DNA from 3 places in the Leptolyngbya sp. AN02str genome. Region 3 is predicted to be linked to each of the others. Evidence: riboswitches for the same ligand, from Rfam matches in the RefSeq annotation. Region 3 holds a riboswitch; each other region holds the start of a gene.
The links. A riboswitch is a leader RNA that binds a small molecule or an ion and turns the genes downstream of it on or off. The one in region 3 is predicted to bind cyclic di-AMP.
Positions count from the first base shown of each region.

Region 1: it holds a riboswitch for cyclic di-AMP, as region 3 does, so the genes downstream of both, ACQ4M4_RS26510 (universal stress protein) here and ACQ4M4_RS27245 (glycosyltransferase family 4 protein) in region 3, are expected to answer to the same signal.
Region 2: it holds a riboswitch for cyclic di-AMP, as region 3 does, so the genes downstream of both, ACQ4M4_RS24720 (glycosyltransferase family 4 protein) here and ACQ4M4_RS27245 (glycosyltransferase family 4 protein) in region 3, are expected to answer to the same signal.

Region 1 covers NZ_JBNXVR010000058.1:8,935-19,880, forward strand. Annotated here, with positions in the region: gene ACQ4M4_RS26485 (hybrid sensor histidine kinase/response regulator) at 1-357, shown strand, start outside; gene ACQ4M4_RS26490 (CU044_2847 family protein) at 769-1,203, opposite strand; gene ACQ4M4_RS26495 (DUF6464 family protein) at 1,432-1,794, shown strand; gene ACQ4M4_RS26500 (tetratricopeptide repeat protein) at 1,854-2,324, shown strand; gene fmt (methionyl-tRNA formyltransferase) at 2,321-3,316, opposite strand; gene ACQ4M4_RS26510 (universal stress protein) at 3,522-4,250, opposite strand; cyclic di-AMP (ydaO/yuaA leader) riboswitch at 4,719-4,936, opposite strand; gene ACQ4M4_RS26515 (MinD/ParA family ATP-binding protein) at 5,175-5,948, opposite strand; gene ACQ4M4_RS26520 (MinD/ParA family ATP-binding protein) at 6,383-7,144, shown strand; gene ACQ4M4_RS26525 (hypothetical protein) at 7,513-8,847, shown strand; gene ACQ4M4_RS26530 (HAMP domain-containing protein) at 8,883-9,926, shown strand; gene ACQ4M4_RS26535 (hypothetical protein) at 9,939-10,946, shown strand, end outside.
Region 2 covers NZ_JBNXVR010000048.1:10,236-21,181, forward strand. Annotated here, with positions in the region: gene tsaE (tRNA (adenosine(37)-N6)-threonylcarbamoyltransferase complex ATPase subunit type 1 TsaE) at 1-153, shown strand, start outside; gene ACQ4M4_RS24710 (hypothetical protein) at 306-449, opposite strand; gene ACQ4M4_RS24715 (glycoside hydrolase 100 family protein) at 1,160-2,584, shown strand; gene ACQ4M4_RS24720 (glycosyltransferase family 4 protein) at 2,751-4,034, opposite strand; cyclic di-AMP (ydaO/yuaA leader) riboswitch at 4,222-4,441, opposite strand; gene ACQ4M4_RS24725 (hypothetical protein) at 5,272-5,802, shown strand; gene sir (sulfite reductase, ferredoxin dependent) at 6,526-8,433, shown strand; gene ACQ4M4_RS24735 (tetratricopeptide repeat protein) at 9,097-9,912, opposite strand; gene ACQ4M4_RS24740 (aspartate ammonia-lyase) at 10,531-10,946, shown strand, end outside.
Region 3 covers NZ_JBNXVR010000064.1:4,207-15,152, forward strand. Annotated here, with positions in the region: gene ACQ4M4_RS27235 (hypothetical protein) at 1-5, opposite strand, end outside; gene ACQ4M4_RS27240 (protein kinase domain-containing protein) at 34-1,464, opposite strand; cyclic di-AMP (ydaO/yuaA leader) riboswitch at 1,841-2,007, shown strand; gene ACQ4M4_RS27245 (glycosyltransferase family 4 protein) at 2,192-3,460, shown strand; gene ACQ4M4_RS27250 (hypothetical protein) at 3,640-3,804, shown strand; gene ACQ4M4_RS27255 (DUF7219 family protein) at 3,831-4,082, shown strand; gene ACQ4M4_RS27260 (hypothetical protein) at 4,101-4,307, shown strand; gene ACQ4M4_RS27265 (hypothetical protein) at 4,347-5,795, shown strand; gene ACQ4M4_RS27270 (response regulator) at 5,905-6,576, opposite strand; gene ACQ4M4_RS27275 (sensor histidine kinase) at 6,573-7,691, opposite strand; gene kdpA (potassium-transporting ATPase subunit KdpA) at 8,453-10,177, shown strand; gene kdpB (potassium-transporting ATPase subunit KdpB) at 10,253-10,946, shown strand, end outside.

The DNA.
Region 1 (10,946 bases), on a different contig from region 3:
GATGATGAAGTCGAAATTCTAGTGATGACTAAAATCTCATTAGAAACCTACAACTATCGAGTGCTAACTGCAAACAGTGGAGCAGAAGCGATTTCGATTGTAAGTCAATATCGGGACAAAGTTTCTGTTGCGCTGGTTGATATGATGATGCCATCCATGGATGGCATCACAACAATTCAACATCTGTGCAAAATTCATCCAGATTTAAAGGCGATCGCCGTCAGTGGTTTTATGCCTAGTGATAAATTAAAAGAACCAAGGGGCATCAAGAGCTATCTTGCAAAACCGTACACGATTCAAGATTTACTGCAAACGATTCATTCGGTAATTCAAGAGCCAGCCCACACAGGAATCTAGTCGTCTAAGCGAGTCGTTTTAGCTCTAAACTTTGGTTGAACCATTGGTCAATTGGCGAGATGACAAAGCAGAATCAAATCACGCAAGTTGCCATATGAATCGCCCCCTGCACAAATGGCTTTTTGGAAGCATAAATCGTTTCCTGGCTCTGCCGCACAACGATTTGTAGAGGAGATCTAATACTGGGCTTCACGAGACTTGGGTGAAGTTTTCTTGTTATCACATCTTCTCATCATATATGACACGCAACGTCCGCCGCTAAACTTGCCAAACTACTGCGATAGACATTGCTCCTGCTCCAACGGCCTGCTTGAAACAGTTTTAAGGATAGCAAAGCCATCCTTAAAACTGTTTCAACTACACTAGCGACAGTTATAAAAGGAGATACAACGTCAAATTACTAAGGTCAAACTACTGAGGCTTTGGTTTGTCTTGATTGTCAAAACTGCACTCAACCTGAACCCGAACATTGCAGCCAGCCGTTCCCGATGCGATGTAGGGAATACCGCTCACGCCGCTCATATTGACCCCAAATTCTAATGTGACTTTTTTAACTTCAGCGATCGCAATCTTCTTAAACCCATTCAACATATAGGTTGTGTAGTAACGAATCGTATTTTCTAAAGTTTGCACTCGGGCAGTCATCACATCAGTCTGGGGCGATCGCGTAACGATCCCTTTCGAAGTACGGCTCTGTTCACCTTCTACCGCTCCATAGCCGTTCCCATTTTCGTAGCCATTATTGTATCCATTACCAGCAGAAATTCCAGAGGTATCGATTCCCTCTTCTGCCTCAATATAAATAACCGTGTGTTCATCAATTTGGATAGGCTGAAGTTTGCTCATAACCAGATACCTACTGACATGCCTCAAATGTCGTTTGCCCATTTAGCATAGGCCAGCAAAACCCACAACTTGTATGGATGCATACCCCTCACCCGTAAAAACACGGAAGGGACTTTTAATTAGCTAACCCTTCCCGAAATTCACGTTAGCTGCAAAGATGAACACATCAGCCTGACATCTGTGAACTGGGTACGATACCATCCTTAAAACTAAAAGAATAGAGACTTCATGCAACCCAATAAGGAGCAGTCTCTCCCCACCGAGGTCATTCTCAATAGCCCACGACAATCGTTGGGATATGTCATGCTGGATGGGAGTACTCAGCCTGGCACCTACTTCGACCTTAAGGGGGAGACCTATACAGTATTAGAGCGCCGTCACCGCTACCAACTCAAGGCTGGCAAGTATCAGCTTGAAAAGATTGCCCTTTATGTGCAGCAGGTACACCACTCTGAGGAGCGCACCCTTTGGGGCGAGAAATGGGTAGTTGGGGATGCAACGTGCTTGTACAATGCTCACTCCGAAATTTTGCGCTGTGGGGTGAACCCTGTTGGCCCGTGCCGTGATTGCCGCCACTACAAAAAGCAGTAAGAATAGTAGAGAGATGTTCACAATCCAGACATGCAAGTTATCAAACATGGGAGGCTTGTATGGATGACGCTACAATTCACTCACTGTTAGAAGATCTGAAAAAGCCAGATGAGACCGTGCGCGATCGCGCCACGGCAGAACTATGGCGCATGTGGTTTATGCAAAAGGGCATCTATGGGCTGGAGCTTCTAGAACGTGGTCAAGTTTTGATGGAGTCTGGCGCATTTCAAGAGGCTGAGACTTTACTATCTGAAGTGATTGCAACCCAGCCCGATTTTGCCGAAGCCTGGAATCGACGAGCCGTGCTCTACTTTTTGCAAAACCGCTATCGCGAATCGTTAGAAGACTGCGAAATTGCCCTTGAACTTAACCCCATCCACTTTGGGGCCTTACATGGCAAAGGGCTTTGTCATGCCGCACTCAACGAATACGTTGCAGCAATTCAGGCATTTCGCAAAGCATTGGAAATTCAGCCCTATGCGACTGTGAATCAACGGCTCATTTTGGAATGTACAGCTCAGCTCTCCTAGGCCATCGCTTCTCCAAGGGACAGGCGGCTCCCATTCACAAAGTCCCATCCTGACTGAGCGCGTTTTCCAGCGGGCTGTACTTCTTTTAACAAAAGCAATCCATCTCCTGTTTGGGCGATCGCTCCCTGTTCTTTCAATATGCCAACGATCGTGCCGGGTTGGGCAGCCTTGTTCAGCAATGGCATCCACTCCGGAGCCAGGGCCTGCAAGTCCTGGGACAATTGGGGCAGCACTGATGGTGTCAATGGTACAGTCGCCAAAATTTTGGTTGGATTGTCATGAAAGGTCGTCACCGCATTGGGATAGAAGCCGCGCACTTTGTTGTGAAGTGCGATCGCCCCCCATGACCAATCCAGGCGATAGTTGTCCTTGCGAATGAGGGGAGCATAGGTTGCCGTCGCCTCATCTTGGGGAATTGGCTCAATCGTGCCCAACTCCAAACCCTTCAACGTATCTACCAACAAATTGGCAGACTGCTGGGCCAGAGTTTTGGCCAAATCCACAGCATTATCCAGCAGGCCAATCTTGGTTGTCGATTTTAGCAGCATGGCTCCAGTATCCATGCCTGCGTCCATCAACATGGTTGTGATGCCTGTTTCTTGCTCCCCATGGTACAAACTCCACTGAATTGGAGCCGCTCCCCGGTAGTATGGCAGCAGCGAGCCGTGGGCATTCACACAGCCCAAGCGAGGCATATCCAATATTTCTTGAGACAAAATCTGCCCATAGGCCACCACCACAAAGACATCGGCTTTGCTAGCGTGCAGCAAATCCAACGTTTCGGCATGCTTTTTCACGCTGCGCGGTTGCCATACCGCGATCGCATGCTGGCTTGCCATTTCCTTAACAGGAGACGGACTCAGCGCACTACCCCGTCCACGACGCTTGTCAGGCTGCGTCACCACAGCCACCACCTCAAACTCAGGGTGCCGAATGAGCGCTTCCAAACTGGGAACTGCAAACTGCGGGGTGCCGAAAAAAACAAGCTTCATAGCTGGCAATAAACCTACAGACCCAAAGACAACCACCTACAAGTTTAAGGGGTAACGTCGGTCTGTAACCGGGCAACGGCATTCACAATCGGCCGTGGTTTATGCCACGGCACAGCCATTCCATGTTGACAATCTCAGCACCCACCTTCCAACAATGCCTGGTTTTGCGAGTCACTTAACACAGTCGCTCAATCCATGCAGGCGATTACCCTTCTTCCAACTGAGATGGAATTCCTAGAATTGGGCAAGGAAAATCATCGGCTAACTCCGCTAACTGTGGATGGTCAAGAGAGCTACAGCCAAGTAGTAGTAGATCAATCTTCATTTCCTTAGCCACAGTCTTTAGGCTTTCCGCTAAGCTGCCAAACCGCAGATGTGCCTCCAAAGAACCACGCCACTCTTCTGCTAAGCATCGAGCTTGCCACAAAATGTAATCTGCTTGATCAAGCGGCGTTTTTGGCACAAGGTCAAGCTCTGCCTGGCAGCCCGTCAAGCAGTCCGACAAGTGAGACAAATGGGGCAACGGAGCACGGAGCGTTTCTTTTCGTCTTAACGGTGTTGCCACGGTTGTTTGGGCAGAACGTAGACTACCAACCGATTGAGACAAAGCAAGGGTTTCTTTTTTATTGGCGTGCTTTTTGGAAAAGTGTCGGTTTGTAGAGCGTCTTCTCGTTTTTTGCTGAAGGGGTTGATCCACGACATACAGCACATGCACCATCACCTGTTTTTGCGTAGCCAAGCGGGTTTGATGGGCAATCCACAACATTAAATCCAATGCAACTTGGCTATTAGGAGAACCTTTATAACCAATCAGCAGGTTGATGACGTCATTAGACTGGATTTCTGCTGTTTCTAAAGACGCTGGCCCCGAAGACAACAGCATGTGGTCCATCAAGTTGGAATCTCCCAACCCATTCTGTAAACGTGCAAGCATGGACTTAATTTTCACAGCCCTTTCCTCTAAATAAGCCTGTAGCTAGGAAGATTGCAATAAAATTTGGAGTTAGCCTGTAGACACAACTCATCGCACAATCACGCCAAACATTGCCATCTATAGCAATGTGATCAAACACTGGCTAATCGCACAGATTGGAGGCAATGATTTTGGTCAGCATGACTCCCCATCAACGCTGGAAACACAAGCGATCGCCCAATTGTGAACAGGCGCTTCATCGCGAAATTTAACAATTAAAAATTGATACAACAGCGAGAGACAGTTTTCCTGCCCAATGAGACATCGACTCAGGACCATTTGCAACTCCATAAAACGCGATAGAAACAGGTCGGCAGTCTAGTGCACGACGCAGGGCGTTTACTCTTGGAAGAGCAGGCTCAAGAATGAAACAGCGTCATTCTCAACCAACCTGAGGATTTTGAAGTCAAGTCAAAAAAATTCTTTCCTTCAATCTCCTCTCAATGCCGACGGAGTTAGCTGACGGGCTAGGGCCGAGAGGTACCCCTCTCCCAACTCAAGGAAAAATAAAGAAAACCTTAAGAACAGCGTCTCTATTCAAGCGCTTTGGAGCAAGGTTTTGCGTCTTCCTTAGGGGAGATACGCCCCAATAAAGTGGTTCCTCCGTTTTGGGGGAAAGCCTTATTGTGAAAAGGCTACAATGACTCCTAACTAAATGATATTCCCCAAATTAGGCCGACCAATACAGATTCAGTACAATACTTAAGCTAACATTCAGGTATTTAATCGTCAACGAATCAATATATTTAGCAATAGATTGAAACAAAATTCGATGCTTTATGAGATTGGCAATCTTTAACTTTTATTTAACTTTGTCGAGGAGTTATTTAATTTAACTTCTCCTGACCAATAGATCCTGACCAATAGGTCTTGTGGGCGATACATTTAATCTTCGATTAAACAATGGGCGATCGCCTCCATCGTTTGAGTAATAGGGTGATTCGGGTATCGCAAACAGAAGAGATCGCAACTTCCCATTTCCATAATTTCTGATGCTAACGGCAACATTCCCAACACGGGTGATTGAAATACAGACTCAATTTGAGTTTGAACAGAAGCTTGAACATACTCATTCAACACTTGATTCATGACCAAAAAATGTTGCGGAATAGCTAACCGTTGAGCCACCTCTAACATGACAGCTAACCATTCAAAATCTTGTGGCTTTAACGTAGCAACAAGGCCTAATTTATCCGACAGCGTCATTAAAAATAAGGCAAGATGGCCAAAGCCAACAGGTGCATCGAGCAACAGATAGTCCAGGGCCAATCGCTCTACCAGTACCTCAAAACGTTGAGATAACGCGGTAACACTATACCCCGTCAATAACAACGACTCTAGATCTTTGAGAGAAGCCTTGGCTGGAATAATTTCAACGCCGCTCCCAATCAAAATAACATTGCGACCTTGAGGGCAAGATGAAACGGCTTGAAAGGAGTCTGAATTTGGCTGTTCAGCGATCCACAAATAGTAGTTCAATAACGGATCAAGCACCGACTGCTCCACCCTAAACAAAGGGTGAAAATCTGACCAGGCCGCACTAGCATCTAAAATGCCAACTCGTTTTTCGTATTTTGCAAGAATCACAGCCAAGTTCGCAACGATATGAGACTTGCCCACCCCATGCTGAGCTGCATGAAACGAAAGAACTTTAGCCATGCTTTATAGAAACAAAAGGGGGAATGAGGATGATGTAAAGAGCAAGTTTACTAAGCTAGCAAGAGGAGCTGATGACGTATTTCGGTAAAGCTGTCAGCAGGTTTAAGTCAGCAAAGATACATCCATATTTAAGACAAGGTAATAAATTTTGGCAACTCAGTCTCGGTATATTGTCCTACTTGTAATAGCTCACCATTCGAATTTTGTCGAGTCTTTCAAGATTAAAGATTGACTCCAAACACAATCCGTCTCGTCAATGGGTTTGATTATATATCAATGCTTAAGTCAAGCTAACAAAACATCAAGAGGGATGTTCTTTATAGTAAAGATTTTAAATAACGATGAAGCTTTATAGCTTAGTCTAGGCATGTGAAGGTGGGTTCAGTTTACTCTGTGGTGTTAAGGTTTCACTTATATAAGGTTTCACTTATATTATGCCCAAGATAGTTTCTATTCACTCTTATCGAGGCGGAACTGGCAAATCAAACTCGACCTCAAATATTGCAGCGATTGTAGCGAGCCGAGGCAACCGAGTGTGCATTGTGGACACAGATATTCAGTCTCCAGGGGTTCACGTTCTATTTGGGTATGACGAAAGCTCTCTAGAGCGATCGCTCAATGACTACCTTTGGGGGCGATTGCCCATCGAAGAAACCGCCTACGATGTTTCTTCAGTATTACAAGGAAAAGGGACATCTCGAAGCGCCATTTACCTTGTCCCTTCCAGTGTAAAAGCTAGTGACATCGCCCGTATTTTGCGAGAAGGTTACGATGTAAATTTATTGAATGACGGCTTTCAAGATCTCATTGATAAGCTTGATCTAGATTATTTATTTATTGATACTCATCCCGGATTGAATGAGGAAACATTGCTTTCCATCACAATTTCGGACGTGTTGTTATTAGTCTTAAGGCCTGATCAGCAAGACTATCAGGGAACCGCCGTGACGGTAGATGTTGCCAGAAAGCTAGAAGTTCCAGAGCTTTTTATGATTGTGAATAAAGCTCCTACCATTTTTGATTTTAATCAGCTCAAGGAAAAGGTGGAAGATATATATTCAGCGCAAGTTGCCGGAGTGCTCCCCCATTCTGATGAAATGATGATTTTGGCGAGCAGCGGAGTCTATGCATTGAGATATCCAGACCACGAGTTCACCAAGGTATTTGAAGCCATTGCGGATCGAGTCATGTCTTGAGCGATCGCTCCTACCCGCTCAGGTTTGTCAGTGCCTCAAGCGCGAGTGCTTCATATGGCGCAAGGACATTCGCTGATTTCTCAGTCCATTTGCTTAGCCAGGCTGAAATCACAGAGCAACTGGAGCGGCAAATGCCTGCAAAGATGGGGTAAATGTGTGAGCCCCTCTCTGGTTTTGGGAAACCTTGAAGGGTGACCAAAGTCCTGTCTCCAGCCATTGTTGACGTTTGTGTAAAGCCCTCTGCCAAGCCGAGCACTAACATCAGGAAACCATGAAGTGGGTGCTGTTTTCCTGAATCTTGCAAAATGCCTGAGTAGACATTACTTGGCTCTCGTGTTCCCCAACTCAACCTATTGCGCGATCACCCTATGTCGTTTCTTAGCCGCATATTTGGCCTACGTGAAAACGAAACCATGGGGGTTATCACCCTCAGCTTAATTTTTTTAAGTAATGCGATCGCCCAAAAAGTTTCTGAGATTTCCTCCATCAGCAACTTCATCAATGACGTTGGGGTTTCACAAATTCTGATTGTTTGGATCATTGACGGCGCAATTCTAATTCTGACAACCGGACTGCAATCTCTCCTCATCGATCGGTTTGATCGCATCACCCTGCTCAAGGGAGTCAGCATTGGCTTGGCGATCGCCTACGTCTTGTTGCGGCTGCTGGTCATTTTTGGCGCGCCCAGTGGGTTAACCTACGCCATCTTTTACTTGCTTTCTCAACAACAGGCATTTTTCTTACCGCTGGTGCTGTGGTTAGTCGCCAGCGATATGTTCGAAGTTGCCCAAACCCAGCGCCTATTCCCCTTCATCGCCAACTGGGAATTGGTGGGCAATTTGGTCGGAATTGGCTGTGCGGCATTGGCTCCGCTGCTTTTTGTGTCGCTCAATACGCGGCCTGAAGAGCTGCTCATGTTCAATATTTTGATCTATCTGCTCATTGTGGTTGCCACAAGCGTAGGATTGAAACGGAACCAACTGCGTGCAGTTCACCACAAAACTGAGACGATGCAAGAAACACTCACCGAAGGTTGGGGATTTATTCGAGAAGTTCCTGCCTTTCGGTTTCTGTCTATTTCGCTCTTTTGTGTGTGGATATGCGACACCATTCTAGAGTTTCATTTTTTTCGAATTACCGAGTCTGCATTCGCTGAAAGCGGTACCTACCAAACCTTCTATAGTTTGATTGTGTTGGCTCGCATTTTGGGATATATGGCCATTCAAAGTTTCCTCACTCAGCGATTAATTACAGGAATTGGGTTGAAAAACACCTTCGTTATTTCTCCTGTGTTTTCGTTGATGGGAACAGTATGTATGATTGGTTTACCCAATTTAATGGGGGCTATCAGTGGCATTTTCACCCACAAACTTCCTTTATTCAGCGTTTCCGAAACGGCTTATAAATCGCTTCAAGGGCTTGTACCCGAAGAACGGCGGGGTCGAGTCTCTATTTTTATGGATAGTTATCTCAATTCAGCCGGAAGTATTCTGGCAGCCATTTTGTTGGGTTGCATTGTGCTAACGAGCACGCATCTGTCCGTTCAACCCCATACTGTTTATTTAGCGATCGCCTTTTTGGCTGGACTGATTGCACTGTGGGCCGCATTGCGAATGCGCAGTGTATACGAAGCAAGTCTGCTGAACTGGCGGCTCAAGCGGCGGCGACGCGGAAAAAGCGTATTGGATACTCTCGACCTTTGAAGATTTGAAGATTTGTTTGGGATAAGTGAGTTGATATGACGACAGGCAAGGCCAATTCAAGCCGATTTCTTAGCTTAAGGTGGAAACTACTCATCGCATTTTCCCTCATCTTTTCAGGTGCATTTGCGATCGCCTTTTACTGGTTCTACCAATTTGCCACCGAAAAAACACTTTCGCGGCTGCGTAGCGACATGGAAGATACCCTCGAAGGTGCCGTCGAGGGTGTGGATGTCGAGAATTTGCTGGAATTGTATGAAACCGGGAAACCCAATGCCGACGGGTTTTCTGATGATCCACGTTATCAAAAACAAATTGCCTGGTTTCAGCTCGTTCACAGCATTGAACCGAGGGCGTGGCTGTATAGCTATCTAGTTCGCGATACCGCCAAAACAGCCGACAATCCCGATGGCAAAGAGTTAGTGTACATCGTGGATTTGTGGTCAACCGCAGATGCAGCACAGCGCTCCAAAGCAGCAGGTTTCCTAGAAACGTCGCCCTGTCCTTGCCCGCAATCCCTTCGAATTGCCACGACTGGCATCAGCGAAATTGATGAGGAAATTTACAGCGATCAGTTTGGGAATTGGCTTTCGGCCTATGCGCCGCTTCGAGATGAGGATGGCGATGTTGTTGCAATTCTTGGCTTGGATTTGGAAGCCGCGTATGTTGCTCAAGTTCAAAAAGCCATTCGCGATCGCGTTCTGGTTTCATTTGGCTTGGCATACATTTCTCTATTTGGCTTAGTGTATTTCTTCTCCGATCTGTTTACAAAGAACTTAAATCGTCTCAAGATTGCAGCAGAACAGGTGGGAGAAGGTCGCTATGAACAGGACTTTTCCTCCTTTGAAGGGGCCAAACTGCCGGATGAAATTAGCATGTTGGCGGCTGTGTTTGACAAGATGGTGACCAAGGTTAAAGGTCGAGAAGATCAACTCAAACAGCAGGTTGCCGAATTGAAAATTGAAATTGATGAAACCAAGCGCAAAAAGCAGGTGAGCGAAATTGTCGATTCCGACTTTTTCCAAGATTTGCAATCCAAAGCGCGGCAGCTGCGCCAGCGCAATAAGTCAGAACCAGCCTAATCGCGCTTTTTTATGTTGAATCCTACGTGGGCAAACGATACTCCAATCGTCGTTGTGTGCAATACGGCCGAGGCCTACACCAGCTTTTTTGATCCACTGCTCGATCGTACGATTCAGGCCCAGTCCATCTTTCAGGTTCACACATCGAGCGATCGCGCCCTGTTTTGGCTGAGGTCAGCCAAGCTGGTGATTGGCAGTTTACCCCTGCATCACCTGGCAGAGGTCAACCAACGTTGGGGCTATGGGCACACACAGTACTGCTATCCCTCTACAGCCACCCCGTCTCTTTGCCGAGATATTCTCGACACGCCTGAGCTATTGCAAACCATTGTTTCCTACGCGGGTGAGTCTAGAGCCATCCAGCTCATTCCATATGCGAATACCGCTACTTTTTACGAACTCGTCAATAGGCTGCAAGCAGCAGGGTTAACCGTTTACTTACCCGAAAGTCCAGATTTAGGCAATCGCTGGCTACGGGACGCTTTGGATACCAAGTTGGGATTTCGGTCTCTGCTCGCTCAATGTTTGCCTGAGGGTGCAGAGCATATGCCACTTGGGTTTGGGGCAGTCAGTATCCATCAAACCGCCGAAATTGTGTCCTGGTTTCTGCAGCGAGCGCGTGCTTGTATTGTCAAAACCAATGAGGGGGTTTTGGGGTGGGGGCAGTTAGTATTTCAGCCTGGAGCGGTGCGATCGCCCGCCGACATCCTCACCCTTTTACAAAGCCAACCCTTACTCAATCACACATCGTTGGTTATTGAGGCCTACATCGATTCGCCACAGCATCTTTTTCCATCTGCCGAGTTCTTTGTTCCAGCACCAACCGTGGGCCTGCCATATCTCACCTACGTTAGCAATCAATTGTTTTGTCATGGCCAGTTTGCAGGCGTGTTGATGAGTCCAGACTTGGCAGAGCAGCCATGGTACAACCGGCTAGTCACCCAGGGGTTGCACTTGGCCAAAGCCCTGCAAGCAATGGGTTATGTGGGACATTTCGACTTGGATGGATTAGTAGATGAG
Region 2 (10,946 bases), on a different contig from region 3:
GCGCCGGGTATTGTGGCGATTGAATGGGCAGAGCGCCTTTCCTATCGACCTGCCCACTATATAGAGATTGTGCTGCAAGCAACGGAACGGGGCGATCGCCATGCCACGCTCACATCCGTCGGCAGAGTACGGCTCCCTCAGCTCAGCGTATAAGTTTTGCGGTTGCCGAAGTTGTCCCGCAATATTTCGGTTGATTTTCGCCCGATTTTGGCGGCTATGGTCAAATATTTAACAATTCTCGAGTATTTTATGAGAGTTTAATAAACCATTGCGACAAAAGCATGGCTGTATTCCTTGAAAACGGCTTAATCTGAAGTCACGATAATCTTTTGCAGGACTTGGGAATTGCGATTTGGGTGCCGTTGCCGCATCTTTCCTGAGCTGCCTTGCTTGTGGCCTGTGAGCGATCGCGCAAACAGCAAAAGCAGGAGCTTGGGTGAGGCGTGCAAGCGGATCTCCCTTGCTCAACGCTATGCATTGACCGAGAATCCGTATCCTGAAGAATTCGGATTCACGAATATGGATGGTCGCAAGTCGATTCCTTGAGTGCCTCCACGGCGGCATGCCGCCGTGCTAGTGCCTTGGTTCAGCCTGATCCGTGACCCATGCAGTGGCTCTTTGCTAGCCATGGGCTAGTAGCCCCCACAAAGGTTGCGGCATAGGACCGGATAAGTGGCACTACCAACCGCAGCTTAAAGGGTGTCTGAGAAGTGTCAAATGGTGTGCATTCGCCCTCAACCCCCCAATTCTGGGGGACTTCCAGCCCTGTTTTTCATTCACAGTTTCCCAATTTTGGGGGATGTCGGGGGAGGTTGGGGTTGCCATTGGAACCTTTAAAACATCCTCTTACCCACAGATTGCTTAGCCACCGTACTTAATCCGCTGGCTAGAAATGCGGCAATACGATTCATTAAAATTCTTTTTTCTCAGAGGTATTTTGATAGCAATTGAGAGCTGACTGTCACTAATTTACAAATGTTATAGATTGATAGTTTATTGATTGGATAAAGCGGACTGGGATGAGCGGCCTATTTCCCTTGGTGGAGTGAAATGGTTCTGTCAGCTACCCCAGCTCTCATACTTTTTTGATCCGCTTTTCAAGCACATTTACTCAAATTTTTACTGGCTCTACGTTTGGTATTTCACTCAGCAGGACAGCATGGAAACTTCGAGCAAAACACAGGTCGGTCCCCAGGTCGACGCAGCATGGCAGCTACTAGAGCGTTCGGTGGTCTACGTGGGCGATCGCCCCGTAGGAACCGTTGCCGCCTGCGACCCAACCGTAGAGGCATTGAATTACGACCAATGCTTTGTGCGTGACTTTGTCTCCTCTGCACTTTTGTTTTTGATCAAAGGCGAATACGACATGGTTCGCAACTTTTTGATCGAAACGTTGGCGCTGCAAAGTAGCGACAAGCAAATGGACTGGTTTAATGCAGGACTGGGCGTGATGCCAGCCAGTTTTAAGGTCGTGTCGGAAAGCGACGGACAATACTTGGTGGCCGACTTTGGTGAACACGCAATCGGTCGAGTTACTCCCGTCGATTCCTGCTTGTGGTGGATGATCTTACTGCGGGCCTATGTCAAAGCCAGCGGTGATTGGGAACTGGCGCATCAGCCCGATTTTCAGCAGGGTATCGTGTGGATTCTCAAGCTGTGCCTGGCTGATCGCTTCGATATGTATCCCACCATGTTGGTGCCCGATGGCGCGTTTATGATTGACCGTCGCATGGGTGTAGATGGGCATCCGCTCGAAATTCAGGCTTTGTTTTACGCAGCACTGCGAGCTGCGCGGGAGCTGTTACTTCCCGGCTTCAAGCGCGACATTTACTACCACATTGTGAACCAGCGGTTGGGCAGTTTGAGCTATCACATCCGCCAGTACTACTGGCTGGACTTAAAGCGACTCAACAATATTTATCGCTACCGAGCCGAAGAATTTGGGATTTCGGCGGTTAACAAGTTCAACATCTATCCCGACTCCATTCCCGACTGGATTCATGACTGGATGCCAGAGCGAGGTGGCTTTTTGGCAGGAAACTTAGGGCCAGCTCGGATGGATTTCCGCTTTTTTACGCTGGGAAATTTGATGGCGGTGATTAGTTCGCTGGTGAGTGATGATGAAGCTCAGCTCATCATGGATTTAATCGAGCAGCGGTGGCAAGATTTGGTGGGCTACATGCCAATGAAGATTTGCTATCCTGCCGTGGCTGACTTGGAATGGAAGATTTTGACTGGGTGCGATCCCAAAAATGTGCCCTGGTCGTATCACAATGGCGGCAACTGGCCAGTGCTCATGTGGTTTTTGGCGGCGGCAGCGGTGAAGACAGGACGCGTTGATATGGCTCAGCGGGCGATCGCCATTGCCGAAAAACGCCTGAGTGAGGACGAGTGGCCCGAATATTACGACGGTCGGCATGGTCGATTGGTGGGCAAAGCATCCCGTAAGTACCAAACTTGGACTATTGCGGGGTTCCTATTGGCAAAAGAGCTGATTGCCCATCCAGAACACCTAAATCTTATTTCGTTTAACGAAGATCCAGATGTGCTGGATTGGATGTTAAAAGTTCAAGACATTAGCTGATGGATGGGCTGTTCTGAGGTTTGCGCAGCGCGCAAACCTCAGAACAGCCCTTAATCGAAACTGACGTTAAAAAAGAGTTCACGAACTATAGCCATGAACTCTTTTTTTATTCATCTTATCGATGCATCTAAAATTGATTGCACCAAACGCTCAACGGCTAGAGCGGTTACGCCGCAACTTGCGGTGTCTCCTTTTGCTCTAGATTCTTAGCGTTTCCCTGAATCAGTTTGTCGTAGAGCTGCCCCAACTGAGTGGTGACTCCCTCCCAACTGAAATAGGTTTCGACTCTGTGGCGACCGTTGTTGCCCAATTCGGCTCGCCACGTGTCGTTTTCTAAAATGCGATCGATTGCATGAGCAAACGCATCAACATCCTTGGGCGGTACCAGCAAACCTGTTTCTTCAGAAACGACGGTGAACTGCAATCCACCAACATCGCTGGCCACAACGGGAGTGCGGCTGGCCATTGCCTCAATAGGTACTAGGCCAAAGGGCTCATAATGGCTGGGCACAACGCTCACATCGGCTGCCGCATAGTATAGGTGTAGATTCGTTTCATCCAACCGACCAGGGAAGCTCGTCATGTCTTGCATGCCTAGCTCGTGAACAATTTTCTCGATGCGATCGCGCTCATTCCCATCGCTTTTACCAGGGCGACTACCGCCACCGATAATTAGCTGCAGGTTTTCGTGGTCACGTAGTTTGGACTGGGCGATCGCCTGAACCAACGTTTCGATCCCTTTCCGTGGGTCAAATCGACCCACATACAAGGCAATCTTGGCATCGGGATCTAAACCGAGCTGTGCCCGCGCTTCCTGGCGCGATACATTGCCAAAGCGTTGAATATCGGTGCCACATGGAACAATCACCACATTGCCCAGTTCCGAAACATATTCCCGCATGTGAGCTTGCTCCTGCGGGCTAGTTGCCACAACACAATCAACCGTCTCAAGACAGGTTTTTTCGACCGGCAGACGCTGCATCGCCACAGTAGGCATTTGAGCGATCGCCTTGTACTTTACGGCTCCCAATGAGTGATAGGTGTGAACCTGCACCAGTGGATACTTTTGCCGTAGATTCATCCCCACCCAAGACGACAACCAATAGTGGGTATGGACAAGCGAATAAGATACCGATTCCCGGCGCTGAAACGCTTCCATTGAGCTAACAAACTCGGGTAGATACTCAAACAGTTCATTACGGCTACGAAACTCTAACGGCCCAGCCTGAACGCGGATCGTGCGGCAGGTTGGAGAATGCTGCACGATTTCTGGCTGATCTGCATGGCTCTTGCGGGTGTACATATCAACGATCCAACCCTGCTTTGCCAAATGTTCGCCCACTTGGCGAACATACACATTTTGGCCACCAGCTTCCTCTTGACCAATTTCGGCTGCTGGGTCGCCAGCAACAGAAATTAGAGCAATTCGCCGATTTTGATCTGGAAACATGACTGACTCTTTCACCTCATGGTTCACGATTTTTGCTCGACACCAGAGGCAATAGTTATTGGACCCTCAGTGTCAGAGCCGGCACAAAACTACTACAAAGCCGCATACTGAAATTGAAGGATACTGACGAAAATCGAACCGTAAAACAATTGTGCAAAGCGACTTTGCAAGCAACTGTGCCGATTGTACAGTCCCTCTCAATGCCGACGAAGTTAGCTGACGGGCTAGGGCTGAGAGTTGCCCTTCCTTTGAAGGTTTTGAGTATGACCAGTTAGAGCTGTAAGCAATTGAAAATTGCAAGTTTCTAGCTGGCTTCTTCAGTTCCCTTCCGTAAAAGATATGCCCCAAAGTTTGGTTCCTCCGCTCCAGTAAGGTGCTTTGATTAGCCAATTCGGCAACTCAAGCCTTACTGAATTAGGCTGACTTATGAGTTTTGCTGCGAGAATAGCTTACCAAAAGTTTTTAGTCAACTCATCACCCCAAAGGGATAAGCCTGGTATAGGAGATGACCAAAAGCAGTTAGAAACTACCGATTTTAATTTACGGTTTACCGTACTTGATGCAAAAAAGTATTTGTATCAGGTACGGCTTCGGTTAGCTATCAAGAATCGCAAATTGTTTCAACAAAATGAATTTTCACAGCTTAAGCCTTGATTCCGTTTGGCGATCGCTATCCTTTTGATCTCATCCTTTGCTGCTTTTACTCATACTCATGTGCAAATTCATGTGAAAAATTTGGACAACAGTTTGAACTCTTGAAGAAAACATGAGCACTTTTCAACTTAACCGCATGATTAGCATCCATCCCCCAACTGGGTGAATTAAAGCTCAAAGAGGAACAAGGAAGGAACTTCATTCGTCCTTTCAACCCGTTTATCAGTGCTTAAAATATCAGGTCTTAAAACTGGCTTGAATGAGATTCGAAGCTGTTACGAGAAATGCAACGAAAGTCATGTGACAGTTTGGAAAGAGAACCTTGATAAACCTTGGATTTGTTTTTTCGAAATACAACAGTAATAGGTTCGCAAGGAAAGAAGATTGACTCAACGTTAGAGGAACTTCTTATCGCTAGAACCCATCTTAAAACTTAATGCGCTCAAGTTCTTGTTCATTCAAACTGGCTGTAATTGACGCTCAAAACAACTCATTTTTGTATGCAATGCATAGCCGTTTGAAGAACTAAATTGATTCGTCTCTTGAGCCATTCTCTCACCTATTTTCGATGGAAGGAACTGACATGAAACGCTCTATTAAGTCGATCGCTGCTCTCTCTTCTTTGGCTGTTTTGGCCGTTGCTCCAGTTGTATTCTCAGCCAACTCTGCTTCGGCGCTGCCCCTGGCTCGCGGTATGAATGGTAACTACCTCGGCGCTGGTATTTCGGCAGGAGTAACTGAAGATGCTTCTGGTGACAGCACGTTTGGTGCCAATGTTCAGGGACGTTTTGATGTGCCTTTGGCTCCTGTCTCTGTTCGGGGTGCTGCTCTGTTTGGTGATGATTCTGTCGCACTCATGCCTATCGTCACTTACGATGCGGCGATCGCTCCCAACACAAACCTGTACTTGGGCGGTGGCTACTCCTTCGTTACCAATGAAGGCAACTCGACTCCTCTAGGCGACAAAAATGCGCCCGTCATCACTGCTGGCGTTGAAACAGCCGTGCTCAGCAATGTCGTGGTGTACGGAGATGCCAAAGTTGGCTTCGATGCTTACCGCAACAGCAACGATGCAGCGGTAAGCCTCCAACTCGGCGCTGCTTATCGCTTCTAAGCTGAAGGCGCTTCCTGGCAATCCTTTCGGTTAGCGCATAGGGTTAAGCCAATAAGGTTAGTCGCATAAGCCTCAAGCCGCTCGATGTACTGCATCGGGTGGCTTTTTGGATCAGGGACACTCAAAGGCGATCGCACAGTTCAACCCGGTTGAACCAAGGCTTACCAAACTGGTAAGCCCTGTGCAAAAGCGCTCAGCCATTGTTTCGCATCAACCGTTGCAGGACTGAACTGACGTTAATAGGACTTACGCACTTCATCCGAAAAACCTGGGGATTGAATGATGTGTGGGGCGCTTAGCGCCCCACACATCATTCAACTGCACAAGTCCTGGTTAAAATAAGCTGGTGATCATGCAAATTGAATCATCAATTTAACAATTAATTAAAGTTCTACCCATCAACAGCAGTTAGGTCTATATCCAGTAAAACTGGGTAGACAATCGGAACCTTGCCCACCAGGTCACAACTGGATCAGCCGCACGGGTAGTAGCAAGCTCAGGCTTTGCACGTTTTTCAATTGAAAGAACGAAAGAATAAATTTTTAGTGTTGGAGCCGAATTTCTTTGCGGATCGGCACTATGGTTTCGGTATGCGAGTGATAAAATAGCTATGATTTCCCAGAATCTCTATCGGGATAGTGTGAATCAGTGGCTTGCCTAGAGTGCGCTCTCGCACCACCCCTTGCCTTAGTCCGTCAATTACTTAAAACTGTTACTGCGCTTATGTCTCCCACCTCAGTACCTGCCGCTGCCCAAGTCTCTAAGGTTTCCAAAGTTGAAGGGATTAAAGAGCGTAGCAATCAACTGCGTGAACCCGTTGCTACTGAACTGTTATTAGACACAACGCACTTCACTGAAGAGGCGGTTCAAATCCTGAAGTTCCACGGCTCCTACCAGCAAGACAATCGGGACAACCGGGTCAAAGGTCAGGAGAAAGACTACTCATTCATGTTGCGGACTCGGAACCCAGGTGGGTTCATTCCGGCTCAGCTCTATCTCGTTCTGGATGAATTGGCCGATCGCTACGGCAGTGGTACGCTGCGGGCCACGACTCGCCAGGGATTTCAGCTCCATGGTGTGCTGAAGAAAGATTTGAAAGCCACGATTGCGGCCATTGTGCAAAATATGGGCTCGACGCTAGGAGCCTGTGGCGACCTGAACCGTAACGTGATGGCCCCGCCCGCCCCATACCAAAACCGAAAAGATTATGCATATGCTTGGGAATACGCTAACCATATTGCAGACTTGTTGACTCCCCAAACGGGCGCGTACTACGAAATTTGGCTGGATGGTGAGAAGTATTTATCTGCTGAGGAACACCCCGATGTGGTAGCGGCTCGTCAGCGTAACGGCAATGGCACGGTGATTCATGATGTAGAAGAGCCGATTTATGGCACTCACTACATGCCACGCAAGTTTAAGTGTGCCGTGACCGTACCTGGCGATAACTCGGTAGACCTGTTCTCACAAGATGTAAGCCTGGTGGTGATTACAGACAGCGCAGGTGAACTGTTGGGCTTTAACGTATATGCTGGCGGCGGTTTAGGTCGAACTCACAACAAAGAAGAAACGTTTGCTCGCATTGCCGATGAGATTGGTTATGTCGATAAAGCGGATATCTATGATTTTGTGAAGGCGATTGTGGCGACCCAGCGTGATTATGGCGATCGCACCGATCGTCGTCACGCCCGCATGAAATATCTAATCAATGATTGGGGAGTGGAGCGATTCCGTGAAGCGGTTGAGCGCTACTTTGGTAAGTCCATTCAGCCAGCAAAGCCCCTACCCGAGTTCAAGTATCTCGACTTTTTAGGATGGCATGAGCAGGGAGATGGCAAGCTGTTTTTGGGCATCTCGGTTCAGAATGGCCGAGTCAAAGATGAGGGTACCTTCCAACTTAAAACAGCGCTGCGCCAAATTGAGTCCAAATTTGCTTTGCCCATGCGGGTTACCCCTCACCAAAACGTGCTGCTGTACGACATTGATCCTGCTGCCAAGGAAGCCATTCAGCAAATTTTGACCGATCACGGCGTCCCAACTGTTGAGGCGATCGATTCTCTAGAGCGCTTGTCGATGGCTTGTCCTGCCCTGCCGACCTGTGGCCTTGCCATTACCGAGTCAGAGCGCGTATTGCCTAGCATTTTGGAGCGCGTGCGTGCCCTGCTTGACAAAGTTGGTCTCAAGGACGAACAGTTTGTGATTCGCATGACAGGGTGCCCCAATGGTTGCGCGCGGCCTTATCTGGCGGAGTTGGGATTTGTGGGGCAGTCGCCCGAGTCGTACCAGATCTGGCTGGGGGCTGATCCCCACCAAACTCGCCTTTCTCGTCCCTTTGCGGAAAAGGTGCACGTGAATGATTTGGAAGCGTTGCTAGAGCCGTTGTTCCTGAACTTTAAGCAGAACCGCCAACCCAATGAAAGCTTTGGCAACTTCTGCGATCGCGTTGGGTTTGATGCGTTGCGGCAGTTCACCGTTCCTACCGTTCCTGCCAAGAGTTCTGGCAAAGCACGATACCGCATTGGTGTGCGCGATGCCGTATACGAAAAGCTCAAAGCTTTCTCAACGGAGCGCGGTATTTCCATGACAGACGTGACCTGCGAGGCTCTAGAGCAATACTTTAAGAATCTCTAGAGGAGGCTGGCAGCGCAGGGGCAAACCTTTTGCTGCTGCGGCATCGGTAAGCTGGGTGTCACGAGACTGAATCTTGCCCTTTTGTGCACTAGTGCATGGAAGGGCTTTTTCAGAGTGTTGGGGCTGTGATGAAAGCAACTGAGGCCAACTCTAGACCTGCTGTATGAATTGGATGAAGCATGAATCATTCGCACAACATCGTGTAGCAGGCCTGCTGCTGTGGCGGGTTGATATAACCTGTACAGGGCGATCGCCCGCTCAAATGCGGTCCGAGAAATGCTTGATACCCCTGGTGGAATATTTCTGTATATAAACGGATATAACGAACCCTAAAGAAAAGCTTGAATTCTGATAAATTTCGGATTTCATTTGATAGTTTATAGACATAGATAAATAACGCCGACACTCCATTTTTAAGTTGGCCTTTCAAAACTTCTGGTGATGCCGTTAGCCTGCTTTTGCTTTAAAAGGCTGACTTGTGTATTCGCCTAATAGCCCCTGATTTCTGAGTAAGAAATCAGGGGCTTTATCATGGAGGATTGCCATTGATAAAACTGTAGAGCCGGATGATGAAAAACGGTGCACAAGCGTGTCCGCGTGCAGTCACCTATTGCTCAATTTCTATTCTTGGGTCTGCAATTTCCTAATGAATTGCCATGAAGTTTAGTGAGGCCCAATCAGATGTTGAAATTCTGTATTTTGACGAATATTGTCAAACGAAACATCCGTTTGAGCCATGACCCGATAGAGATTAGGACTGAGGACAATTGCCCGATGTAGGCTGCGAATTGCTAAGTCCACTTCGCCTTGGGCACTATGGGCGCAGGCTTTCCCATACCAGGCTTCGGGGTTTTCTTCTTTGCTTCTCAGCGATTTATCAAAACTGGAAATGCTGTCTTCATAGCGACCAAGCTTGGTGAGTACGACTCCGCGATAGTTCCAGGCGTAGTAGCAATTACGTTTAATAGCGATCGCTGTATCCAGGCTGCTCAGCGCTTCATCGTAGCGGCGCAAGGCAGCAAGTGCATATCCCCGATTGTACCAAGCGCGGTAATTTTCAGGCCGCAGTTCTACCACATGGTCAAAACAGGTAATGGCCTCACGATAGCGAAACAAACAGTTGTAAGCGTAGCCCTTGTTGTACCAAAGTTTGGCATCATAAGCATCGAGCTTTAGCCCTTGGTCAAAGCTCGTAACAGCCTCTTCAAAGCGCTGTAATTTTGCTAAGGAAATACCCTTGCCATGCCATGCCAATACATACTTCGGCTTCAGCACAAGTGCTCGCTCAAAACTGGCGATCGCCTCCTCGTAAAACCTCATTTCGTACAGGGCATATCCCCGCTTGCTCCAAGCCTCAAAATGGTCGGGATGCAGCCGCAACAGTTTGTCAAATCGCGCAACCGCACCTTCATAGCGTCCAATCACAAATAAGGCTGTTCCCTGGCTCAACCAGGTGTAAACATCTTTATCTTGGTCCATAACGTGCTGACGATTCAGGAACGAGCTCAAGCTTGAAGCCATCTCTTTGTACATGACCATTGCTCCGTTACATAGCACCCTGCTGTTTCGTGAGATGGCCGGCCTAAGCCAAGCCGCACAACTCGCTCAATCAACATCGCTACTTGTGTGAAAGTAGGACAACAGATCCACCATGATCTGAGCTTAAACATTTCAACACTGGCGCGGCATAAATTTCCTCAAACAATTGATAATGTTTTGGTGTTGATTTCACTCGAATTACAGTATCAATTGGCGAAGGTGAGCCATTTTTTGGGTGAACTTACGGATCGGGTTATTGGGTCATGGTTGGTTCATATCTATCTTCAACAATTTTGAGGAAAGTGTCTCCAGAGGTGGGGATTGGACTGGGATAATCGATCGACCACAGCAGCGTGATCCATCAAGGTTGAATCTAAAATTATGACTTAACTTATCTCACCATTCTCTCCAACACACTCAAGACTTATGTGCTTCGGTCAACTTGCTGAAAATTTAGCGACTTTTGTTGAGGTGTTCTCAACCCTGAGTTTGGCAGTCAGCTCTACCATTCAGCCATAAGTTCAAAACGACGAACTACTCATTAAACAGGCGATCGCCATGCGGACAGAAAAAGACTCGATGGGGGAGCGTCAAATCCCCGATGATGTGTACTACGGGATTCAAACCCTGCGTGCCGTTGAAAACTTTCCCATTAGCGGACTGAAGCCTTTGTCCACGTATGTGGATGCCTGCGTGCTGATCAAAAAAGCAACCGCGATTGTGAATACCGAATTGGGCTGCATTCCCAACGAGGTGGGGCAGGCCATTGTGCAGGCGGCGAACGAAGTGCTACAGGGCAAACTGCGGGATCAGTTTGTGGTGGATGTGTACCAGGCCGGAGCTGGAACCTCGCACCACATGAATGTCAACGAAGTGTTGGCCAATCGAGCGCTAGAGCTGCTGGGGGGCACCAAGGGCGACTACCAGCGCGTAAGCCCCAACGATCATGTGAACTATGGTCAATCCACCAATGA
Region 3 (10,946 bases):
GTCATGGGGGTCTCTGCCTGGAGATAGGGACGATCATTTCAAGTTGGAAGAGTTAAACGTGTCGAAATTGTTGGATGCAGGATCAGCATTTGGCGATCGCCAGTTCTGCGTTTCTACTGGTGATGGGTTGGACGCTTGCTCAAAAGTAGAAATGAACACAATCAAGGACGCGAAGCCGAGACAAGACAATATAAAACACGACAGAAAAAAGAACACAAAATTGATGGCATTTCGCGTTTCGTGGTTCGCTACTGGAGCGGCATAGTTCTGCATCTTGTTCATAAAGCTGCTCCGACTTCTACTGGAACTTTTACATCGTTTCGTTGAAAATAGTTCCTTTTGATTGGGCTGTGTTGCTGTGCCAGCAAGACGCGGAGTTAAGAATGCGGCAACGTTGTAGGCAAAGCTTGAGGTCTCAGTTTCGGGTTTCAAGAAATACCAGGTTTGATGATTCTCCTGATACCTCTTTTTTGAGGTATCAATTTGTTGAGGTTGCCTCCAAGGGAAATCTGATTGTTCTGGTTGTGTGGATGATGTCTCTAGATCAGCCAAAACTTCTGTGGCTGACTGATATCGTTGTCTCGCTACAGGCTCTATCATCTTGCGGAGAACCATTTCAAGAGACAAACTAATCGGCTCTGATAAATACTCCTGCCATCTCCAGCAACTGTCGCCACCGTCGTATAGTTCAAATGGCGACATCTGCGTCAATAGGTGTAAGCAGGTGACTCCTAAACTGTATAAGTCACTCGTGTAGTCAACCTGACCCCTAATTTGCTCTGGTGCAGCATATTCGGCACTCCCAATCAGAGTTTCCGTGCTGGCTTGATGGATCGACGTAAGGCGTATGGCGGAGCCAAAATCAACCAGAACCAACTCTCCTTGCTTTCCATCCTGACTGGAGTGGAGTTTATGTGGAGGAGTCTTGCAACGAATAATGTTAGCAGGCTTGATATCACGATGAACAATGTGGCGATCGTGTAGATATTGCAGAACGGGCAGCAGTTCTTGAAGAATAGATCGAACCTCACACTCCTTAAACAGTGCACTACATGTCTCTCGCTCAAGCGTCCGCCCGTCAATCCATTCCTGCACAATAAACGCCTGATGATTTTGGACAAAAGTGTCAATAAATGCGGGAATTTGAGGGTGTTCGCCTAGCTGGCTGAGATATTGCGTTTCCTGCTGAAACACGTGTGCTGAGTGTGGGTAAGGAATTGTCTCATATTCTAGGGACAGTTGCTTAACTACGCAAAACGAAGCTGGATCTTGCTGTTGATCAACTGCCAAAAATGTTTTACCAAGACTTCCTTGACCTAACAGCTTAATGATGCGGTAACGACAATTGAGTGATGAACTAGACTGACCAAGAAGCATATCGCCCCCAGCAAATTTGAGCGGCTGTACTGGCACATGGGAGAGAATAAACAGCCATAAAAAGGCCAGCAACCGTTTCTTTGCCAAACAGTTGCTAACTAGAGCAATCCTATTTGATTTGTGAGAGGGGTGCAGGGGGGGAACCCCTGCGTGGGGGCACCGCCCCCACACCCCATTCTCACAACCGATTTAGGATTGCTCTAGATCTAGATGCCTATGATTAGATCTTGAAATTATCAGACAACGATTACAAGGTATAGACGATATAAATTGATGTTTATTGTGGCTCTATACCTGATATACCCTTCATGTTACCTGCACAAAATTATCACTTAAGGAACGAAGCACACTTCTCTGTAGTCTGAGTGCGATCGAATTGCGTTACAGGTATGTATACCCATCACGTATATCCCGGATATATTGTTTTGCACAGATTTGCATTGCTATGATCGCACCATCAATTGAATAGGTCAGCCTAATTTAATCCTTCTTCAGTAGCAAGTGATTGAGAAGTGATTGAAGCGGAGGAACCATTGCTTGAGGCAAACTTTTTTGGGGCAAACCTTTTTGGGAGAGCATCTCTCAGCTCTAGCCCGTCAGCTAACTCCGTCGGCATTGAGGGGAGACTGAAGAGTCAGCATTTAATTAGATAATCTGATTTTGTCAGTGTCCTTAGTAAGTCGTTGTTCACTTCACTGTAGCTGCTTTCAGCGTTGATAGAAAGGTAGAACTCCTTTTCCTTGCATTGGCGTTCTTTGCCATGCATACGCGATCGCGCTGCAGATGTTTTCAACCTTGAAGGGCAAACTTTACCATGTTTTCAGTATCAGTTAATCGCATTGCACTTATTTCCGTTGATGGCGATCCGGCAGCAGAGATCGGGCAAGAAGAAGCCGGAGGGCAAAACGTTTATGTCCGGCAGGTGGGTCAGGCATTAGCTCAACAAGGGTGGCAGGTTGATATGTTTACTCGGAAGACTAGCCCGACTCAGCCTGCAATAGTGGAGCATTCAGCGAACTGTCGCACCATTCGTCTGGTAGCTGGGCCACAGGAGTTTATGAATCGCGATCGCCTGTTTAGCCATCTACCTGAATTTGTGCAAGCATTTCAAATATTTCAACACCAGCAAGGAATTCAGTATCCCCTAGTGCATACCCACTACTGGTTATCCTCCTGGGTTGGAATGCAGCTAAAGCGGCATCAGCCGCTCACACAAGTACATACTTATCACTCACTGGGCGCTGTTAAATACCAGTCTATTTCCAAGCTTCCCGAAATTGCTGATACCCGGTTAGCGGTCGAGAAAGCTTGTCTGGAGACAGTGGACTGTGTAATTGCAACCAGCCCCCAAGAAGAGCAACAGCTTCGTACCCTGGTATCTTCAAAGGGGCAAATTTACATGATTCCATGTGGGACTGACTTAGAGCGATTTGGGCGTGTTTCACGACTCACGGCTCGGCATCATCTAGGCATCGACCCTTATGCGCCCGTCGTTCTATATGTGGGACGTTTTGATCCGCGCAAGGGAATTGAAACCCTGGTACGTGCGGCAGCTCGTTCTCAATTCTGCCACTACGGACTCCAATTAATCATTGGTGGCGGCAGCCGTCCTGGTCAAAGTGATGGGCTTGAACGAGAGCGAATTGAGAACCTGGTTACATCTCTTGGGTTGGCAGATTGCACAGAGTTTCCAGGACGCTTGGATGAAACACTACCTCTCTATTATGCGGCGGCTGATGTCTGTGTCGTGCCCAGTCACTATGAGCCGTTTGGTTTGGTTGCCATTGAAGCAATGGCAAGCCGTACTCCTGTTATTGCCAGCCAGGTCGGGGGATTGCAATTCACGGTCATTCCACAAGTGACGGGGCTACTGGTTCCTCCCAAAGACGATACAGCACTTGCAATTGCAATGGATCAGGTTCTGAGCAGTCCAAATTGGCGAAACCAGATGGGTGAGGCAGGGCGAATGCGAGCTGAAATCGCCTTTGGTTGGAATAGTGTTGCCTCCAGGATGAGTCAACTTTACAGCACCTTGCTGTCTCAGCCATCGTTCGCTCACAAGCCTACTCCTGTTGCCGCATGAAGATATTTTTGCTAGCGAGCAATGCATTGTTCAAGATGAAACAGGTTTTCCTCAATTTTGTCAGATCTAGTCTTCTAATCCTGGATGTGAGCTTGTTTACGACGGCTGTAACTCTGTTAGCTCATATAGATTCCGTTCAAACAAGCCCTCTCCAGCGCTCTACACCAGCGGCTTTACCAATGTCTGGATTAGGAGATGACAATCTGGGTGGTATGAGCTTAGTCGGTGCTACTGGGTTAGTAGGAGTGATGGGGCTAGCCATTTTAGAGCGAAGACGACAAGTTGCTGTGAGAAGAGATGGTTTGCACAGCGATGCGTTAGAAACGGACACCGAATCCAGTTAAAAAAGTTGCAGTAGGAACGGTAAGGAATGACTACCAGAGATGAATTTCTCTATTCGCGATCGCCCTATCGCGGTCAAGCTAACCCTGCGAATCTAGTATTTAACGCAAATTTGCAAGAGTTTGCCCAGCGCACTGGCTACATTGCCAACCTGGAAACTGGCGGAAAAATCTCTACTGAAGAAGCTTATCAGAGTCTCAAAGCTCTTTGGCAACAGTTTGAATTTGCGAGCCAGCAGTTAGGAATTGACGACACGTTTTCTTCCACATCCCATTTGTGAGATGAATAAGCAACCCCTATGAGCATTACCTACTTGAGAGATCGGGCACGGGAAATTCGCCACGCCCGTACAGAGGCAGAGTGTGAAGCTCTATTAGAAGAGCTGGCTTACTACTTCAACATCATTGCATCTGGAGAGCGTTTGACTACGGAACATAGGCAAAAAGTCTTAAAAAGACTGTGGCATTTACGAGTCAACGCTAGCCGCAAAATTTGCCCTAGATAAGCATTGAACCATTGACAATTTCAACTATCTTGAGTAGAAATGAAACCCAAAGAGACTGTTTTTGTGATTCCAACTTACCGACTACGAGACGTAGCGGAAACCGTTGAGAAATACGACGATAACTTCTGGACCAATGGACACGCTCCTAAAATCATCGTCTTTGATGACTCAAGTTTGGCAAATCACGAGAAGTATTATCCGCTTTTAGAGGGAACTAAAACAGTTAATGAGATCTTTTACGTTGGGCCTCGTGAAAAAGAGGAGTTTATTAACTTCCTGAATGAGAGACTGCGCGATCGCAAACTGGAGTCATTGGTCAGGAACCTATTTCGTCCCAGCTATGGCGGCAATCGTAATTTCACATTGATGTACACGTTGGGGCATCTGATGATCAGTTCAGATGATGATATGCGACCCGACGCACTCATTGAAACCAGTCCAGAATCCTTAGCTACTGAGGAAATTTGCCGGGGTAAATTGTTTAAACCTCAGGAAAACGGGTATGTTCATCGATCCTTTGACTTACTCACCGCGTTTGAAGATGTTTTGGGGAAAAGAGTCAGTCAGGTGCCAGAGAACTATGAGATCGGTGAGTTTGTTGTTGATACTACGATGGAGCTAGAAACCAACACAACAAAAGGTTACTTTCGAGAGAATTCTCTGTTGTTGAAGGAAGGAGAAATTTCAGAGGATGCAGTGGTCAAAATAGCCCAAACGTTTCGCACAGGAACGAATGACATTGACACGCTCGATTTCGTTCATATGTATCTCAACAATGAAGAGCAGCTTTGTCCCGATGATTTGAATGAGCTATATGTTCTCATTAATTTCAGACCCGTTGTGACAAACAAAAACTGGCGAATGGACTGTGGAGTCGCTGGATATGACAATCGCTTGGGTTTACCTCCTTTCTTTCCAACTCGGCTAAGGTTTGAAGATTATATCTATCGCCTGTGGATACAGCAAGATAACATTTTAGCGGCACATGTTGATGCGGTTCAAAACCACGTTAGAAATAACTACATGCGGAATCCGTTGGTCAGTGAGATCTTTAATGAAGAAATCTCTAATTTACTGAAGCGAAAGATTAAAGACAGCCTGTACCAGATAGATGATCTTGGTATCAAATTTGACTATTACGGTGAAGTTACCTTACAAGATTCGGAAGAGATTCTCGATAGAATCGCCGCAATCCATACGAAGATTCTCATGACTGCGAAGGCAACTCAGAATGAGGAGAGGAGGCGATCTCTTCAAAGATTTGCCGACAGTTTATTCCGAGTATTTTATGGATTTGAGCCAGACTTTTTTCAACAAAACGTTTCCAGAATTGTTGATGACGTAGTTAGCCAATTTCATGCTGCATTAGAGATACGGCCAACGCTTGTTGAAATTTGTTATTTCCAGAAAGACAGGCAAGATTTGCCGCAAACCAGAGTTAAGAACCACAAGCTAAAGTCCAGGAATGGTTATAAGGCTGTGGTTTAACTTGATCTACACAGTTTAGAGGGAGGGGAGTAGGGCTTTGTCCTGCACCCCTTTTTTATCTAGTGTTGGGTTCTTCAACCAGGTTTCGGTTTATTGCCTGTCGTTGTCGTTACGGCAAAACCCAGCCCTTCTGAACGGCAATTAGAGCTGCTTGAGTGCGATCGTGTACTTCTAGCTTTTGTAGAATGGTGTGGACGTGAACTCGCACTGTTCCAGGAGCAATATAAAGTATTGTAGCAATTTCCTTATTGCTTTTGCCTGCCGCCATCAATGCCAAAATTTCATGCTCGCGGCTAGTCAGTGGATCGTCTAATGCTTCTGGCGGAGTTAGATTTGAAACTAGGCGATCGCCTGCAAAGGCAGCCTGCAATTCTTGAGTTGCTACCCGATCCCACCAGGAGGCTCCTGCTGCAACAGAGCGAATTGCCAAAATTAGCTTCTCTGCTGCAATTCCTTTGAGGCAATAACCCTGTGCCTTTGCTTCAATTAACCGAGCAATCAGGGGTTTCTGAGAATGCGAGGTGAGTGCTAAGACTGGAAGTTCGGGTTGCTGCTGCTTAATCTGACGGCAAGCCTCAACCCCGCCGATACCCGGTAGCCCAACATCTAGAACCACAACATCCAGCGGATGGCGCTTAACTAACTCAACGGCCGTTTCGCCGTCTTCTGCTTCAGCGGCTACTTCTAGTCCGTCTTCTTGCTGCAGACGCATTGAAAGACCCAGACGAAACAGTTCATCGTCTTCCACTAACAAGATTTGCAGCGGATTAGGTTTGATCATTTCGCAACAGGTGAAGCATTCGCTAAGTAGGCGGGTAGGCGAAACCCAAAGGTGGCACCTTGAGGAAGATGCTGTTCTGCCCAAATTGTACCGCCATGTGCTTCAATAATCTGCCGAGAAAGATAGAGTCCCAGTCCGGAGCCTTTGGGCTGGCGATCGCCACTTCCTTGATAAAACCGCTCAAATAGCAGCGGCAGGTCGTTCTTAGAAATGCCTTGACCGTTATCGATGACTTTAACAACGTGAGTCGTATCGCGGGAAGCCATGACGACTTCAACCTTTTTCCCTCGTAGAGAGTGATAGATTGCGTTTGAGATTAAATTGACAAAGACCCGCTGCAATTGCAGCATATCTCCATGCACCCACAACGATCGACGAAAGTTAGAATCATCAAACGTCAACCGGATTTGAATCTGTCGGGCGGAGGCGAGGTTGGTTAAGGTGGCGATCGCCTCTTCTGCCACCTTAACCAGATCAACGGGCTGGCACTGCAACTGCAAACCCTCTGTGTCATTGCGGTATACGTCTAAGAGCGTTTCTACCAGTTGCAGGGTTGTCTGATGACTACGACTCATGATATCCAGCACTTTTCGCTGAGAAACGGTGATTGGCCCAAACTTCTCCTGGCGAAATGCGGTGAGGGTTTCAATTGCACCCAGTAATGGTGTTTTTAGGTCATGCGTTAAAGTTGAGGCAAAGTCTTCTCGCACCTGGGCAAGTTCTTCCTGTGCCAACAGCTTCATCTGTTGCCGAATGATTGCTTCCTCGTAATATCGATTGCGATCGCTGAGCCACCCTGTCACAATTAAGGCAATTACCGCAATGAGGCGATTGGCAACTGTGGCTAAGGTCACTGGCTCTAGCCCAGGAATGACCAGATTTAGAATTGTCAATGTGACTGCAACAGATGTCACTAGAATGGTTGCTCTACGGCCCAACCGGGCACTCGTGAGCAGCACCGCCCCAATGTAAAGGTAGCCAAATACATAGGGCGGCGGTGTAGAAAATTCTAAAGCAATGACCAGAACAAACATACTAATAACTAACCACTGAATCACAGAGGGCGATTGCTTGAAGTAATTTGCTTTCGGTTGATTCAGTAAGTGTCGCAGCATTTTAATTTCAGTATTAGAAGCTATTAAACATAAGTTGGCACAACTTCAACGTCCGATCGGAATAAAAGAAAACGTTTAGGTGCAATTTATATCCTTGATATAAATACAGAGCGCTCACGCTAAACGCTTTTATATATCTGTGTTTATATCAAACTGTCTAGCTTTAGCTTAAATTGGTTTTTATACCTTGTCCTTACAAGCAAAAAAGCTTAAATATTGAGATTGAAACGGTTCTCTCTACTGCTCAGGTTACTGAACGGAAAGATGGCTACAGTGTTTCATTCGGTGTAGAAATGGCTTCTTCAGGGCATAAGGTGGATGAGATTAGGATTCAATTCGACAGCCTGCACTGCCGACAGTGTCTCAGTGCTGTGCAGAACACGTTGCCTGCCCCATGCATATTCTGGGTTTGATTCGTGATAACAACGTGATTGTAGCGGCTGAAAACCCAACTGTGCTTGATCAAGATGTATTGATTGTCGTGTCGCTTGATTCATCACTGGTGCCTCTATTAAAGGTTCACTTGAAGAAAGTCAAATCCTCCTCCTAGCATACTGCGTGTCATCCGTTGGATAAACTTTCCCCATCAACCTGAGTACTTGACCTGAATGGGTAATTCTGCAATGTCCATTGATGATTTCTACCGCTTTGTAGGGGGAGAATCAGTCCTACTCGGTAAAAGGGTTGTAGAAACGAAGGCGAATTCCCAAGTTCTAATGTTTGATGTTTCAGTCTTCTATTTTTAGTTGTGATTTCAGCTTATGTTGGAAGGATTTCTTCAAATTGGCATATACCTACTACTCCTGATAGTAGTTTCACCTTTCTTTGGAGCCTACATGGCTCATGTTTTTCTGGGACATCGAACCTGGCTTGACCCAGTTATGCGTCCAGTAGAGCGGGTGATGTATGGCTTAGGTGGGTTGCAAGTACAGGAATCTATGACGGGATGGCAATACACTCGCGCGGTGCTGTATAGCAACCTAGCGATGTTTATCCTGGTGTTCCTCATTTTTATGTTCCAGGGTGTGCTGCCTCTTAATCCCACAAATCTAGATGCTCCCACCTGGGATTTGGCACTGCATACGGCAATTTCCTTTGTTACCAACACGAACCAACAGCACTATTCGGGTGAAACGACCTTTAGCTATGCCAGTCAGGCGTTGGCGTTGGGCTATCTGATGTTTACCTCAGCAGCAACGGGAATTGCAGTGGCGATCGCCTTCATTCGGGGCTTAACCGGTAGACCGCTGGGTAACTTTTACGCCGATGTCACGCTCTCCATTACGCGAATTTTGCTGCCCATTTCCATTGTGGGAGCGATCGTTCTGGTAGCTCTGGGAATTCCTGAAACCTGGGCTGGGCCTGCGGTTGCAACGACTTTGGAAGGAGCAACCCAGTACATTGCACGGGGACCTGTCGCCCACTTTGAGATCATTAAGGAATTGGGTGAAAACGGAGGCGGCTTCTTTGGGATTAACTCTGCTCACCCGTTTGAGAACCCCAATGGTTTGACCAACATGATCACTTGTTTCATCTTGGTTTGCATTCCGGCGGCACTGATCTTCACCTATGGCATTTTTGCTAACAGTAAGAAGCTAGCCTGGCTGTTGTTCTGGATGGTCTTTATTTTCTTCACGGTACTGACCGTTGCTACAGCCATTGAGGAATACCAGGGCAACCCATTAGTCAACTCAGTTTTAGGTGTCACCCAGGCTCCTAACCTGGAGGGGAAAGAGGTTCGCTTTAGCTGGGCATTAACTGCGCTATGGGCGATCGCCACAACAGGTACGATGTGTGGTGCCGTGAATGGAATGCATGACTCGCTCATGCCCACAGGGGGCTTTTCAACGCTGTTCAATCTCTTCTTGCAAATCGTTTGGGGTGGACAGGGTACCGGAACTGCCTATCTGTTTGTGTTTGTGATTCTGACTGTGTTTGTCACCGGATTGATGGTAGGACGAACTCCTGAATTTTTGGGACGCAAGATCGAAAAGCGGGAGATTGCCTTAGCTAGCGTGATTTTGCTGGTTCACCCAATCGCCATTCTCATCCCCAGTGCCATCACAATGGCGTTTGCCGGGACGGTAGGAGTTCCCGATTCAGATACTCTCGCAGGCATCTCCAACCCTGGTTATCACGGCATTTCACAAGTGGTTTATGAGTATGCCTCTGCCGCTGCCAATAACGGCTCTGGCTTTGAAGGCTTGGGAGATGGCACATTGTGGTGGAACTTAACCGCCAGCTTCTCGTTGCTAGCCGGACGCTATGTTCCAATCATTGCCCTGCTCCTGTTAGCCGACAGCATGTTGCGAAAGCAACCTGTTCCAGAAACTAGTGGAACGTTACGCACTGATACTCCTCTGTTTACCACTGTCACCGCAGGCGTAATTTTAATCTTGGGTGTGCTGACCTTCTTTCCTGTGCTGGCATTGGGGCCAATTGCAGAAAGCTTTGCGATCGCCCGTGCTGCCCTGGGAGCAGCTTAACGCAGGTTTCACGGTATACCCATTCCTGAATGCTTTTGCTGTTCTGAATCTTTAACAACGGCTGAGTTTAGAACTATGACAACAACTGAATCCTCCAGACCTAGACAACCTCACGGACCGCGTGAAGATCGGCGGCATACGCCCAAAGTAGATACGTCAGGTCTTTATCAACGAGCAGTGCGGGAATCCTTTGTTAAGCTGCATCCCGGTGTGATGGTAAAAAACCCAGTCATGTTTATCGTCTGGGTTGGCACAATTATCACAGCGATTCTCACAATTTTTCCAGACCTATTTGGTGTAGTTGCCGGAGAGAGTCAGCGGTTTTACAACGGTCTTGTTACCCTAATTCTGCTGTTTACGCTGCTGTTTGCTAACTTCGCTGAAGCGGTGGCTGAAGGACGCGGTAAAGCCCAGGCAGATGCGCTGCGATCAACCAAATCAGAAACGATTGCTCGCAAACTCACGCCAGAGGGTTCTATTCAAGAAGTCAACTCAACGGAACTGCGGCGGGGCGATCGCGTCAAAGTTGTAGCAGGTGACATGATTCCGGCAGATGGCGAAGTGATTGAGGGCGTTGCCTCCGTTGATGAGTCTGCTATTACTGGGGAATCGGCACCTGTGTTGAAAGAACCGGGTTCAGACGTAGCGAGTTCAGTTACAGGCGGCACACGCATTATCTCGGATGCTTTAATCATCCGCGTTACGGCTGACCCCGGCAAGGGTTTTATCGATCGCATGATTGCCCTGGTTGAAGGGGCAGAGCGCACCA